Regions from separate parts of the Dietzia sp. WMMA184 genome, predicted to be linked through region 2. Evidence: predicted binding sites of a transcription regulator. Region 2 holds the regulator's gene; each other region holds the start of a gene.
The links. The regulator LexA, encoded in region 2, represses DNA repair genes until DNA is damaged. The targets are predictions, from matches to a motif close to CGAACANNTGTTCG.

Region 1 (4,958 bases), 430 kb from region 2:
AGTTCGTCGAGGCGTTCGTGGAGTAGGGCGCGGATGCCTTTTTCGATGTCGCTGTGGTGGGGTTTGTTGCGGGCCCACCAGCGGCTGGCGCTCTCGGGGGTGGCGCTGGCGGGGGTGGCTTTCTCGGGCGTGGCGTCCTCGGCCGCGGCGGCGCTGGAACCGGCGCCGCCTGTGCTCGTGCCGTTCCCGGTGCCCGTCCCGGTGCCGGGGGCGGGTGGGGTGGGGTCAAAGGTGCGGGTGCGTTCGGCCTTGCGGCGTTCGGCGTTGCGGCGTTCGGTGCGGTGGCGGGCCGCGCGGCGCGACCAGAACGTCGGCTCCGCGTCGGCCTGCTCCTCACCGGTGGGCCCGGGGCTGCGACGTTGCTGCCGGGTCCACGCCTCGGTCTCGGCGTGGGCCTGATCACGCCGGTACTCAGCGAGTGGGCCGGAGGGTCGGGTGAGCATGGTCGAACCGTCCGGGGTGCGCACCAGCAGGGTGCCGTCGGGCTGCAGGTCGTAGATCCAGTCCGAGAAGGTCTTGAACCGGTGATGGCGCCGGCACATCGCCGCGAGGTTGGCCTCGATGGTGTGCCCGCCCCGCTGGGGGTCGGCCTGATCGAACGGCACCACATGATCCAGATCACAGGCCTCGGCCGGGATCGCACAGCCGGGGTGGCGGCAGGTGCCATCGCGCAGCCGGATCCGGCGGGCCAACTGGGCGCTGGGCCGGTACTGCAGGGCGGCGCGGGCGTCATCGGCGGCCCCGATGCGCGGGTCGATGGGTTCGAAGGTGGCTCCGTCGCTGGTGGCGAGCATGTCGAGCAGGGCCTGCAGGGCGGCCTGGCCGGTGCGGGTGAACTCCACTCGGGCGCCGCCGGCGTCGCGGGCGGTGTTGCCGGTGACGATGACGGTGACCTTCGGCCGCAACGCCACCCCGGCACCAGGCGCACCGGGCCGGCCGGGGCGGGCGGGGGTGCCGGCCGGGGCGGCGTCGCCGCACACCAGGGACATCAGGGCGTCGGCGCGACGCTCGGCGATCGAGTAGTCCTCGACCTCGCCAGAGCCGCCGGTGCCGGTGTTGGTGCCGGGGTTGGCGGTGTCGGCTTGGGTGTTGGCGGCGGCTTGGGCGTCGGCGTACTTGTGGTCTTTCACGCGTTGGTCGAGGGCCTCGGCCAGGACGGCTGCTTCCTCGGTGGCCAGGATCGCCGAGACGCTGGACATGCCGTCGACGCCCTTGTGGAACCGCACCCCGCGGGTGCGGGCCGCTTCCTGACGGCGCAGGCGGATGCCGTTCGCGTCGTAGCGGGCGATGATCGCGTCGACGTTGCTGCGGATGGCTTTCTCGCCCATGCGCACCCCGCCCTCGATCGCGGCGAGATACTCCTCGACGACCTGCCGCTGCACCGCCTCGAGCACATCGACGTGGACGGTGGCCATCTGCGAGGCCAGGATATTCGCGGCCTGCAGATCCAGCCGCCCCTGCGTCATCGCGGACAGGATCGCCGGATACCGCAGGTGCAGATCGAGGGCGAAGGTGATCATCCGTTCGGCCCGGCCCGTCGAGATCGCCATCGCCGACACCACGTACCCGGCCGCGACATCGATCGGATCGAGTACCGCATGACCGGGCCGACACTCACCGCCGCCCGCACCGGACTCCTCCCGGCGCTGGCATTCGACAAACAACTCGTAACAGGCCACGAACCGGCGCGCCGCCGCACGATTCTCGCCCATCCACCCCTCCCGCGCCGCCGCCCGCAACCCCGACAGCGACACGGGCGCCGCGGAACCGGAGCCGCCACCAGACGGGGACGGACCACCGGCCGAGGAGGGGCCACCGGACGGGGATGGGGACGGGCCACCGGCCGCGGCGTCTGCGTTACCGCCCATGTGCCCCACCCCCTGCCCGTGCGCCGCCTACCAGGTATCGAATCTGTGTTCTATAATACGCACACACATTCGAACAGGCAAGGGTTTGTTCCGCTTCTGGCCTATCCATTGAATTGCAATCACCGATCGCCCATTTCAGCGAAATGTATGATCCACTCTTCTTGATTGCTTGGGGTGGATGCCCCGTAGACCCAAACTCGGAGGCGTTCCATGACCAAGACCATCACCTGTGCCGGAGCCGTGGCCGCCGCGCTCCTCGTCTTCTCTACGGGGGCCGCCGCCGCCCAGACTTCGGAAGCCACCGGCTCCGACTCCCTCCCGGGAGCATCGGAGACCGAGGGGGGCTATCTCGGCGAGGCTGGCGAGCTGCTGCCCGGTTCCGTTACAGGTTCTCTGCCCGGTTACGCCTCCGGACCGCTGGGTTCCACCGCCACCCTCGTGTGCAATCTCGGTTCGGCGGCCGGCGCTGCCGCCAACCTGATGGGCGTGCCGTTGCAGGTTCCGGTGGGAGTCATCTGCATGGTCCTCAACCCGGTCGCCGAGTCGGCGGATGCGCTGCTCGAGGGAGACGTCCAGGGTTCCGTCGGCGCGGTGGTGTCCGGTGTGCCGCTGGTCGGCGCGTCGCTCGAGGATCAGATTGACACCGGGTCCGCCACCGAGTCGGTGGAGGGGTCCGTGGGTGATCGACTGGGTTCTGTCTCCGAAGCCGCGCTGACTCCGGCGAACTGAGGCGGCTTCCGCGCCCCGCGCCCCGCGCCCGGACTCCAACCCCAAGGCCCTGGCTAAGGGGCGGGGTCGATCCGGGTGGTGGGCGTCGGCCTACCTAACGCTGCTGGCGCCCGAAGGCGTGCGGTTCGACGGGCTGCTGTGCCCGGGGTAGGCCCGACACCACGAGTCGGTAGGACTCGGTGACCAGCTCGGAAACCATGTCCGCGGTCAGCGTGCCGCCGGGGTGCAGCGAGATCCAATGCCGCTTGTTCATGTGGTACCCGGGCGTGATGTCGGCGTGCGCATCGCGCAGGGCCATCGAGTCCGACGGCAGTGCCTTGAGGATCACCTGACGCTCGCCGTTGACGACCGCGTGGAACATGAACATCTTCCCGCGGACCTTGAACACATCGAAGTCCGGCCCGAACGGGAACTCCAGAGTCGACGCGGGCAGTTCGCGGGCGCGCATCGCCGCGCACTTCTGGAGTTCCCGTCCGTTCATGCCGTCGACGCTACCGTCGCCGGCTCCGCGCCCGGGCGGGCGGGACGCTGCGGTTCGCCCGGCGTGTCGTCGTCCCGGACCAGCCGGGAGACGAGCGGGTTGGCGAGCGTCCCCGCGAACTGCAATGACCCGGCCTGATCGGTCAGGTCGACCATCTGCCGCGTATTACGCAACTGCAGGCGGTTGAGACACGAGTGCTTGAACCGCGGAGCGAACAGCGCCTCCCAGGTGGGACGGTGCACCTCGCCGTCGTGCACCCGGCCGTCGTAGTCCCCGCCGTCGTGGTCCTCGCCGTTGTGCCCCTCGCCGCCGCGACCCTCGCCGCCGCGACCGCCGCCGGGAGCCAGGGTCTCCAGGCACTGCCGCGTCTCGTCCCAGAACTGATCCGCCTCGAGCACCCCGGCGACGTCGAGGATCGAGGCGAGGTGGCGCAGCACCCCGTCCATGACGTCGGTGTGGACGCTCAGTGCGGCTGTCTCCGCGTCCACCACGTGGCGGATCCGCTCGAGCCCAGAGGGCAGAGGCCGGTCACGCACCACGGCGACCTCCTCGCCGATGTCCTTGAACAGCGCCCGGCGCACGGTGTGGTCGGGGCCCATCACCACGATCACGTTCTCACCGTGCGGCATGAAGACCAGCCCGTGCACGAGCAGGCACCTCGCGACGGGCAGCACGTAGGCGTCGAGCAGCGCCCGGAGCCAGGTGCGGGCGTCCAGGCCCGACCGCTCGAGGTGCTCGACGGCGAGGGACCGCCCGTGCAGGTCCACGTGCAGCATCGAGGTCAGCGTGACGGCACGTTCGCCGGGGGCCAGCCGCGAAACGGGGCTCTCGCGCCACAGGGCCGCGATCATCTTGGTGTGCGGCCCCTCGTCCGAGATCCCGGCCGCGGACGCCCGGTGGTAGGCGTCGCCGGTGTAGCCCACGGCGGCGACCTCCCGCAGGATCTGGAAATCCAGCGCGCGCAACACCGGATCCGAGGCGACGACCCCGGCCACCCAGTCGTTGACGGCCGGGGTGTCGCGCATGTACTTCGGCGACAGGCCGCGGGTGAACCCCATGTTCTGCACGGCGAGGGCGGTCTTGACGTAGCCGCGCTCGGGGTGGGTCACGTCGAAGAAGGTGCGAACGGACTGCTGTGGCCGGTACTCGCTGTCGGATTCGCCCAGGTGGACCAGGTCGTGGCGCGCGAGATCGGGGGCGAACGCCACCGCGACCTCGTGCTGCCACTGCCACGGGTGCACGGGCAGGATGCGGTAGTCGGCGGGGTCGAGGCCCAGCGAGCGCAGCTGGTGGTCGCACCGCATTAGCGCCTCGGTGCCGAACTCGCGCGCGTAGTGGTCGCGCTCGTCGAGGCCCGTGACGGTGGCCAGGTGGCTCAGGCCGCGGCGGGCTGCCAGCCACACCAGGCGGACGGTCGACAGTGCCTCCGGGGTGTACCGGTGACGGTCGTCCAGCCCCAGGCCGATACGGCCGTTGTTGGCGACGAACCCGGGATGCCCCTCGGTCATCGCGCCCTCGACCTCCTGCAGGCCCGCCTCCGCCAGCTGTTGTGCGGGGCGATCGCGGTGATGCAGGCAGAACGCCGCCGAGCCGAGCGTGGCCGCGATCTCCTCCAGGTAGGTCCCCACGAGCGACCCGGGGATCCCCAGGTACGGCGCGAGGGTGAGGATCAACTCCTGCGCGTCCGGCTCGACCGGGACGCCGTCGACCTCGCGGTGCAGCGTGGCCTCGTCGATGGCCCAGTGCTTCAGCGGCAGCACCCGCGCGCGGAAGGTCCACCGCTCGTCGCCGGCGCGTATTTCGTAGGTGTCGGGGCCGGCGTCGGTGTGAGTGGAGCGGGTGGGCGCGAGGAGCCGCTCGTGGGAGAACTCGGCCAGCGC
Region 2 (4,958 bases):
CGTGGTGGTCCCGGGCGGCGAGGTGGAGGTATCACTGACCGGTGCCGGGTCCTCGCTCACAGGGCCGTCCACACTCGTCGCCCACGGTCATTACCACCGTGGTCGGTAGCACACCGTCTCGAACGGGACACCGGGGGGCCCGGTGTGAGAAGATGAACCCGAATGACTACTGATCACACGGCCGCTGACCGGCCGACACGCGACCTCGATCCATCCATCGGTGAATTCCAGCTCGAGGAGAGATCCTCGATGCGCCGGGTGGCGGGGCTCTCCACCGAACTCCAGGACGTCAACGACGCCGAGTACCGCCAGCTCCGACTCGAACGTGTCGTGCTCGTCGGTGTCTGGACCGAAGGGTCCGCCGCGCAGGCGGACGCCGCGATGGACGAGCTCGCCCAGCTCGCCGAGACCGCGGGATCGGAGGTGTGCGACGCGCTCATCCAGCGCCGCGACAAGCCCGATGCCGCCACGTACATCGGGTCGGGCAAGGTCAGCGTCCTCAAGGACGTGATCGCGGCGACCGGCGCCGACACCGTCATCTGCGACGGCGAGCTCACCCCGGGGCAGCTGCTCGCGCTGGAGAAGGCGGTCAATGTCAAGGTCATCGACCGTACCGCGCTGATCCTCGACATCTTCGCGCAGCACGCCACCAGCCGTGAGGGCAAGGCCCAGGTGTCGCTCGCCCAGATGGAGTACATGCTGCCCCGTCTGCGTGGGTGGGGCGAGTCGTTGTCCCGCCAGGCGGGCGGCCGTGCCGGCAGCAACGGCGGCGTCGGTCTTCGCGGCCCGGGTGAGACCAAGATCGAGACCGATCGGCGCCGGATCCGCGAGCGGATGGCCCGTCTGCGTCGCGACATCAAGGGGATGAAGCAGGCCCGGGACACCAAACGGCACCGTCGGCGTTCCACTCCGGTGCCGTCCATCGCCATCGCCGGATACACGAACGCCGGGAAGTCCAGCCTGCTCAACAGGATCACCGGAGCCGGCGTCCTGGTTCAGAACGCCCTGTTCGCCACCCTCGATCCGACGACGAGGAAGGCCGAGTTGCCCGACGGCAGGGCGGTCGTCTTCACGGACACCGTGGGATTCGTCAGGCATCTGCCGACCCAGTTGGTCGAGGCCTTCAGGTCGACTCTTGAAGAGGTCGTCGACTCCGAGTTGCTCCTCCACGTGGTGGATGGTTCGGATGCCTTCCCGCTCCGCCAGATCGAGGCGGTGCGCAAGGTGATCAACGAGGTGGTGGAAGAGCAGAACGCGGAGCGGCCTCGGGAACTCCTGGTGATCAACAAGATCGACGCCGCGGATCCCGTGGTCCTCACCGAATTGCACCACGCGCTGCCCGACGCCGTGTTCGTCTCGGCGGTCACCGGGCAGGGTGTCGACGAACTCCTCGAGAGGATCACCCAGATCGTCGCCTCCGGGGACACCGAGCTGACCCTGTCCGTCCCGTACTCCCGCGGGGACGTGGTGTCGCGGGTCCACGCCGAGGGCGCGGTGGTCGAGGAGGAACACACCCAGGACGGAACCCGGCTGGTGGTCCGGTTGCCCGCGTCCGTGGCCGGCGAACTGGACGAGTTCGCGGTCCGCGATCCACATGACGGCGCCGCCTGACCCCTGCGGGGACGGGCGGCGCGTCGTTCGAACCGGGACTCAGAGTTTCCGGAACACCGTCACGACCTTGCCGAGGATCGTCGCGTGCTCGCCCGGAATCGGGCTGAACGACGGATTGTGGGGCAACAACCAGACTCCGCTCGAGTCGTTCCGGAAGGTCTTGACCGTGGCCTCCCCGTCGATCATGGCGGCGACGATCTCCCCGTTGTCCGCGACGTTCTGCCGCCTGACCACCACGTAGTCGCCATCGCAGATGGCGGCGTCGATCATCGACTCGCCGACGACCTTGAGCATGAACAGATCACCTGACCCGACGAGGTCCGCCGGCAGGGGGAAGATCTCCTCGACGGCCTGTTCCGCGAGGATGGGCCCGCCCGCCGCGATCCGGCCGAGGACGGGTACGTAGACGGGTTCGACCGCGCCTCCCGGACGCTGGGGCTCCGGCGCAGGTGACCGGCGGCCCCGTGACTTCTGCCCCGGGACACCGTGGACGTCGACCGCGCGCGGCTTGTGAGGATCCCGCGTCAGGAAGCCCTTCTTCTCCAACGTGCGGAGTTGATGCGCCACCGACGACGTGGACTGTAAGCCGACCGCGTCCCCGATCTCGCGGATGCTCGGCGGATAACCACGCTCCTTGACGGTGTCGTGGATGTGCAGGAGAACGCTCTTCTGTCGGTCCGTCAGTGACTCGAAATCGGGCTTCGGCATCTCGTGGGGTCCCTTCGGCGAATGGATGTTCGACGCTGTGATCTGTCTACACCCTAGTGCCAACCACCGCCTTGCGCCACACACGTGTTCGAAGAAATTCCTCTGCGAATCGTGATTGTGTCGGAGTCGCGTGATACAACTCTAGGGGAGTTCGGATTCGAACAGATGTACTGAGACAGACATACAGGTGTGCGAACCCTGATCGCACACCGTATCGAGTAGGGAGCCACCATGACCGTTGTCGAGCTTCAGTCCCACCCACGTCCGGCCGTGCGGTGGACCGAGGTCTGCCCCGATGACCATCGTGGACAGGGCGCTCACCTCGACCGGCCGAGAGATGTGTCGGTGCTCGTGCGTCCCACGCCTGCGCCGCGGCGCACGCTGGTCCGACCCGAGGGCAATCGGCTGGCCGTCACGTCCGCCCGTGCGGGGAACCTCGTCCGGCCGCGGGTGGCGGCCCGTCCGGCCACCGTCACATCGGTCGCCCCCGGTCGGCGTGTACTCGTGCGCCCGGTCTCGACGGACCGCGCGCGGGCGTGCCACGTCGAGGCCCCGGTGTCCACCGGGGTGGTCGACGACGTGCCGGCCTGGGCACTGCTGGCGTGCGGGATTGCATTCGGCGTGATCATGCTTCTCGCAGTGGCCTTCCTCGGCGGACCCGCCTACGCGTGACCGGGCAGCGGGCCTCCTAGAATGGACCGCGGGCGGCGGTCTGCCACCCCCGCGTTCCGTCAGGCACGATCCGGGACGTGTGAACTCCGGTCGACGAAGGGCCCCACGGGAATGTACTGCCCGACATGCCATCACGAGGACTCCCGGGTGATCGACTCACGATCCGTCGACGAGGGACAGGCGATCCGGCGTCGACGGGAGTGCCCCCGGTGCGGACACCGGTTCACGACGCTCGAGACGCCACTGCTGACGGTTCTCAAGCGGAACGGGGTGACCGAGGCGTTCAGCCGGGACAAGGTCGTTCGCGGTGTCCGCCGCGCGTGCCAGGGACGATCGGTCGACGAGGACGCTCTCCGTCGCCTCGCCCAGCAGGTCGAGGACGCAGTGCGCTCCGGCGGTGTGTCCGAGGTTCCGGCCCACGAGATCGGGCTCGCCATCCTGGGCCCTCTGCAGGATCTGGACGAGGTCGCCTACCTGCGTTTTGCATCCGTGTACAAGCAGTTCAGCTCGGCCGACGACTTCGAACGCGAGATCATCGCCCTCCGAGAGCGTCGCGCGAGCCGCTGACCGCGCAACGTCATCTGGACGACCGTGGGGCGAGCGCAGACGCCACCGCCTTGTCGATCCGCTCTGCCGACACTGGACGGGCCGTACCCAGTGACTGCGCGAACAGCCCCACCCGGTACTCGGCGAGCATCCACCGCAGATCCCGGCACGCCCGCGCCCCGCCCGGCCGCCGTCGCAGGGCCGCGCATGCGTCCTCGACGGTCGACTCGGAGCGGCTCAACTTCGCCGTGAGCTCGCCGTGCCGGGCGGGAGACTTCTCCGCGAGGTCCAACCGGACACCGACCGCCCGCACATGCCGCTCCAGATGTGGGAGCACATCCGAGGGATGGCGGGCGAGGAATCCCCGCCCGACGAGGAAGTCCAGCGAGGGACGGACATCGTCGGCGACGTCTGCCGGCACCTCCGCCAAACGGCCCGACACGGACTGGGCGGCCATCAGCGCGGGAACCGCCGCCGAGATCGCGGACGCCACCGCACCGGGGACCTCCGCCCTCGCAGTGGCCTGGATATCCTGGAACTCCGCGACCGTGAGAACCGGTGAGCCCTTACGTCGGGCGATGATCCGCCCACTCGCGGCGAGCGACGCATCCGAGACCAGGGACTCCATCCCGCCATGCGGGTACTGGGTGAGCGCGAGCCGCTGCTGGACCGGGCGACCGCGCAGAATCGATGCCGTCGAGACCAGGCCGCCCGAGACCAGCGTGAGCACCGCTGACGCCTGGGTGGATCGACGCTCGTCCTCCGTGGCGCACGCCACGACGTGGATGCCGTCCCCACCGACACGCAGGGCGGGGTAGACGGTCACCTCGACCCCGTCCACCGAGCCGGTGACCGACTGCGGGAGATCGCCGATGGTGTCGGATGTCCACTCCCGGTAGGGCCCCTTGTCCGGTACGAGACGGGCGTTGAGGGTCGCCCGCACCCTGTCCACCAACCGGGTCCTCAACTGTGCGAGATCCGTTCCCGAGGCCACGACCTCGTCACCGTCGACCACCTCGAAGCGCATCCGGAGGTGGCCCGGCAGCTGGTTCTGATCGAAGTCCCGCGGATCGACCGTGGTACCGATCCGGGCAGACAACGCTCGCGCGAGAGCCACGGACAAGGGGGCGGAGCGGGGCGAGACGTCGCCCGCCAACAGGGCCGCGAATTCCGCGGGCGGAGAACACAGCCGGCGCAGATACTTGGGGAGCGTGCGGAGCATCTCCGTGTAGAGCTCCTCCCGCAGCCCCGGCACCAGCCATTCGAACCCGGCGGTGGTGACCGAGGACAGCTGCGGCAGCGGGATGCGCACGGTGATCCCGTCGGTCGTGACGCCGGGATCGAACGCGTACAGCAGTTCGAAACTCCGCTCTCCCTGACGCCAGAGGGGCGGGAAATCGGCGGCGTCGGGCACCGCCTCG
Region 3 (4,958 bases), 2.7 Mb from region 2:
ACACCTCGAGCATGGCGTGGTCGCCGTCGAGGAACTCGTCCACGTGCAGGTCTATGCCGGTGCCCAGCTCTTCGGCGAGGTCCACCAGTCGGTTTGTCTCGGCGACCGGGTCGGTCGAGATGTGTGGGGCCCCGCCGATGAGGTCGGCACCGGCCGCGATCGCGGCGCGGGCCCGGTCCGACGGGTCGACCTCGTTGACCATCACCGAGATCTGCAGGTCCATCACGCCGGCGAGCTCGTCGCGGACGCGGACGAGAGCGCGGACGCCGCGCAGCGGGTCGTGGTCGTCGTGCAGGTCCACGTGGCTGCGCACCGCGGTCGTCCCGTTGGCCACGAGCTTGCGCGCTGCAGCGAGGGCGCGGGCGTGGATCTCGTCCTCGTCGACCGTCGCGGCGTAGGCCCGCCACGCGTCGATCGCCGCCCCCAGGTCGCAGCCCGGCGGCCGCGTGGCGCCCCAGCTCAGGGCCTTGTCGAGGTGGGCGTGCGGCTCCGCGGGCGCGGTGAGCACCATGTAGCCGCGGGCGTCGATCACCGATTCGCCCCCGGTAGGACCACCGCGCGTCGGGGTGGTCCCCGCATCCGTCACGGCCACGACCACCCCGTCGACGATGTCCACGTCGACCACCCGGCCGCCCTGCAGCCGGGCCCCCGCGATCCGGTCCACGTGCCGCGGCGCGACTCGCTCGGCCCCGGCTCCGCGCTGTGCATCGCGCTGTGCCGCTCGTCGTGGTTCCATCGTTCCCCTCCTCTGCCGACTTGTGCGTTCCCCGCCGACCCTCCGACTCGGCCCCTCTCGGCAGCCCGGGCTTTCTGATCGGGTGCGGCACTTGTGCATCCGACCCCGGAGCGGGATAGTGACCCCGGGTATTGATCGGATCAATAATGATGAGTGTGGTGGCCCCGTGTTTCGGCGGCATTACCCCGCTGTTCCGGCGCGGTTCCGGTGTCCGCCGATTCCGCGCCAACGCGACTACCTGCACGAACTACCGACCCCGGCAGACCGCGTCCCACCAGATCCCGCCCCGCCAGACCCCGACCCGCCCCAACCCGCCCCGACCCGCCCCGACCCGACCGCAAGGGAGGCCCCATGACCACCGCACGAGGCGACTCGCTGGACCGTCTCGGCGCGCGCATCCGGCACCACCGCCGCCAACTCGGACTGACGCTCGTCGAGGTGGCCGACCAGGCCGGGATCTCGCAGCCCTTCCTCAGTCAGATCGAGCGCGGTAAGGCGGCGCCCAGCATGTCCACGCTCGAGGGTCTCGCCCACGCCCTCGGCACCACCCAGGCCCACCTCCTCGACGCGGTCACCGCCGGCGGGGCCTCCGACACCGGCGGACCCGGAGACTCCGGCCGGGACCCGGCCCATTCCGACCGGGTCGACGTCCAGCGCTCCACCGAGGGCGCCACCCTGACCCGTGCGGAGGGCACGGTCGGCGGTCACACCCGACTCCTGCCCGGAGGCCCGGGGGGCACGCAGTTCCTCGAGTTCGTGGAGACCAACCACGTCCCGGGCCGGTTCTTCGAACACCCCGGCCAGGAATGGCTCTACATCACCCGGGGCACCGTCCTGCTCGAGGTCGGCGATTCGCTCACCCGACTCGAGGCGGGCGACGTCGCGAGGTACAACGGCACCCTCCCCCACCGGTGGTACGTCCCCGACGGCGGCGAGGCGTGCCTCATCGTCGCCCGACCGGGTTGACCGCGACCGGGTTGACCGCGACCGGGCCGCCCGACCTGCGCCTGACCAGTACGACCACCACGACCACCCACCTCACTGCCCTGGGACATCCCCGCCCCGGCGCCCTCCCTCGCGCGCCGACCTGGGGCGCCCTGCGGGGGCCGAGCAGGGCACCCCAGGTCAGAGCACCCAAGACCGTGCACCGCCCACGGCGCCACACCCTTCACCGAACCAGAAGCCGGACCCGGACCCGGACCCCCCCGAGACCGCCCGCACCACGCATGCCCTCTACCTGCGGTGCCCTGCGGAGGGTGCGCAGGGCACCCCAGGTCAGCGGGCGCCGCGGTGATCAGCGACGACGACGAGGCCGGGCATCTCCCCGTAATGAGATGACACTCGCTCGCGTGTTCGATCCAGTCTCCCTGCCCACGATGTCAGACCTAGAACATACGGTCGAACCATGACGAGCACCTCCAAGTCCGACGCCCATGATTCCGCCTCCCATGCGGCGATCGTCCCCGATGCCCCCGACCCGTTCGTGCCGCCTAAGGGGTTCACCACAGCGACCGGTCCCGCCGTCGACGTGATCGTCCCGGAGGCCTACGCCCGGTGGGATCCACATCAACAGCGCGGATATCTCGCCCAACGCCTGATCAACGCGGCCGAGGGACGCACCGTCGCCTTCGCCTACGATTGCGTCCGGGTCGCGGGGCAGCGCGACCGCCACCGGGACCCGTGGGAGACCGCCGCCTCGATCGTCAGCGCCTCGATGGCGTTGTCCCGGCACGGCGCCTCGCGTCTGGTCACCACCGCGGTCGAGTTGACCGAGCGGCTCCCCCGTACCGCGGCCCTGCTCGCGACCGGATGGATCGGCATCCTCGCCGCCCACACGATCGCCGAGGAGACCGCGATGGTCTCCGATGAGCTCATGCCCGAACTCGACAGGCGGATCAGTGAGGCACTGGCTCCCACCAGGCGCCGCACACACCCGCCGAGACTCGGCCCGCTACGAAAGATGCTCACCAAGACCGTCTCGGCGTGCGACCCGGTCGGGGCCGACGCCAGGGCGAGGGAGGCGCGGCGGGACCAGGACGTCGAGATGGTGCCGCTGGCCGACGACAGGGCCCTCATCACAGCGCACCTCACCGCGGAGACCGCCGTGGAGATCGCCGACCGTATCGAGGCCCTCGCGCGCACCGCCTCCGAGGACGACCCGCGTTCTCTCGGTGAGTTGCGTGCCGCGGGCCTACTGGCGCTGAGTCGCGGGTGGGCCTGCCTGCCCGACGTCGACGGCGAACACCCCGGTGACCCGGACGGACAGGCGGCCGCTCGGCGGGTGACCATCTACGCCTACGACGACGGCAGTCCGGACAACCGTGGCCTCACGCTGGCCGGCTACGGGCCGATCACCGGTCACACCGCCGACCAGCTGGAGCGCAGCGCTCGTCGCCGGATCGACTCACTGGCAGATCTCGCGGACCCCGACTGCTACGCGGCCCGGCGGTACACGCCCTCCGAGGCGTTGGCACGCTTCTGCAAGGGCCGCGACGGCACCTGTGTCTTCCCCGGGTGCCAGACGCCGGCCGAGAAGACCGACCTCGACCACATCATCCCGTTCGACCATGACAACCCGGAGTGCGGCGGGCACACCACGTCCGATGATCTCGGCTCCCTCTGCCGCTTCCACCACCGACTCAAGACCGAGGGAATCTGGGCTTACTACCGGGACATCGACGGAACCTACGTCTGGCTCCACGGCCCCAATCACCCGGAGGCGGATCCGGGAACGCGCATCACGACGGCCCCCGGTGGACCGCTGGCCGCGCTCGCCCCGCCGCGGCATCCGGAGTCCAGCCGACGGCAGCAGGACGCGGCCGAAGCCGGCAGGACCGGCAGCGGCTCACCGGCGTCGAGGAGGCGCCCCCACCTGCGTCACCGCCGCGCGGCGGAGCGCAGCAGACTGCGGGCCCAGGCGCACCATCGTCAACAGGAACCCCGGTCAGGGCGCCCGCCGCGCTCGGCTCCCCCGCAGGATGACCGGCCCCAGCAGGACCAGCCGCGGTCCTCGGCGTTCGATGATGAGCCGCCGTTCTGATGGCGGGGCCGTCAGTAGCGGGGTCTCGTCGGGTACCAGCCGTCGTCGGGGCGGTGCGGGCCGATCGACCGGACCTCGCGAAACTCGAAGCCCGCGAAGTCGTCCGCGAGGCGGTCCCAGTTCTCGCGAGTGATCGCGGTGGTGACCGCCCCCGCGATGCGACCAACACCTCCGTAGATGCCGGACAGCTGGTTTCCGGTGACGCCCATGGACGTGCGCGCGCCGGTCGAGAAGTGGTGCAGCCTGGTCACCCAGGGCGCGGAGCCCGGTCGGCGTTCGGTGAACTCGAAACCCGGTCCGAGGTAGGGGTTGCGTCCTGCCGGGTGGCCGGCGGCGAAGTCGTGCACGTCGGCCCACAGGGCGATGTCGTCGACGAACTCCGCGAGCTCCGGGCGCAGTCGCAGGTCGACCTCGTACCCGGTCGCGGCGATCACCACATCGGCGTGGAACCGGCCGGCGGGGGTGACGATGGCGAGCTCGGTCCCGCCCGCGCCGTCGTCGACCACCGCGACCGAGTCCCAGGCACAGCCTGTGCGCAGTGCGAAGTCGGGATGGGCGAAGCACCGCCACACCGTGTGCTGGGTCGGCGGCTGCGGCAAGCCCCCGCTGAACAGGGTGAAGTCCCACTTCGCGCGATCGTCGAGGTCGTAGAAGCGTTCCTGCATGCCGGGGAACTCCATCCACCGCAGCGGGTTGGAGTCCGGGACGGTGTCCCGCCGCATGAACACCTCCGCTCGCGCGGCGCCGTGGTCGAGCGCGGTGGCGGCGTTGTCGAACCCGGAGGCTCCGCCGCCCAGGACGGCGACCCGCCGGCCGCGCAGGGCCTCGAAGTCGATCGGGTCCTCGGTGTGGAACCAGCGCTCGCGCGGCAGCGCACGGACCATCTCCGGCACCCGCTGTCCGCCGCCGCCGCTGAGGCCGAGGGCGAACACGATCCGCCGGGCGGTCACGGTCTGGGTGGCACCGCCGGCGGCGGCCACCTCCACGACGAACGGGCCATCCGCCGTGGCGGGGCGGTGCACGGCGGTCACCTGCGTCTCGTGGCGGACCTCGATCCCCGCTGCCTCGCGATACCAGCGCAGGTAGTCGTTCCAGTCCAGGCGCGGAACGAGGTCGATCTCCTGCCACGCCTGCTCGCCGTAGACCGCCTCGAACCAGCGGCGCACGTGCAGCGACGGGACG

Region 1: the regulator LexA is predicted to act here: its motif matches at 1,927-1,940, upstream of CK206_RS03970 (HNH endonuclease signature motif containing protein).
Region 3: the regulator LexA is predicted to act here: its motif matches at 2,124-2,137, upstream of CK206_RS14510 (HNH endonuclease signature motif containing protein).

The regions. Positions count from the first base shown of each region.
Region 1 covers NZ_NXEI01000001.1:850,650-855,607, reverse strand. Annotated here, with positions in the region: gene CK206_RS03970 (HNH endonuclease signature motif containing protein) at 1-1,712, opposite strand, end outside; gene CK206_RS03965 (hypothetical protein) at 2,079-2,597, shown strand; gene CK206_RS03960 (MmcQ/YjbR family DNA-binding protein) at 2,692-3,078, opposite strand; gene CK206_RS03955 (GNAT family N-acetyltransferase) at 3,075-4,958, opposite strand, start outside.
Region 2 covers NZ_NXEI01000001.1:424,197-429,154, forward strand. Annotated here, with positions in the region: gene dapF (diaminopimelate epimerase) at 1-109, shown strand, start outside; gene hflX (GTPase HflX) at 163-1,611, shown strand; gene lexA (transcriptional repressor LexA) at 1,651-2,361, opposite strand; gene CK206_RS01980 (hypothetical protein) at 2,551-2,991, shown strand; gene nrdR (transcriptional regulator NrdR) at 3,103-3,558, shown strand; gene hrpA (ATP-dependent RNA helicase HrpA) at 3,569-4,958, opposite strand, start outside.
Region 3 covers NZ_NXEI01000001.1:3,153,020-3,157,977, reverse strand. Annotated here, with positions in the region: gene CK206_RS14520 (amidohydrolase family protein) at 1-736, opposite strand, end outside; gene CK206_RS14515 (helix-turn-helix domain-containing protein) at 1,088-1,702, shown strand; gene CK206_RS14510 (HNH endonuclease signature motif containing protein) at 2,142-3,776, shown strand; gene CK206_RS14505 (SidA/IucD/PvdA family monooxygenase) at 3,788-4,958, opposite strand, start outside.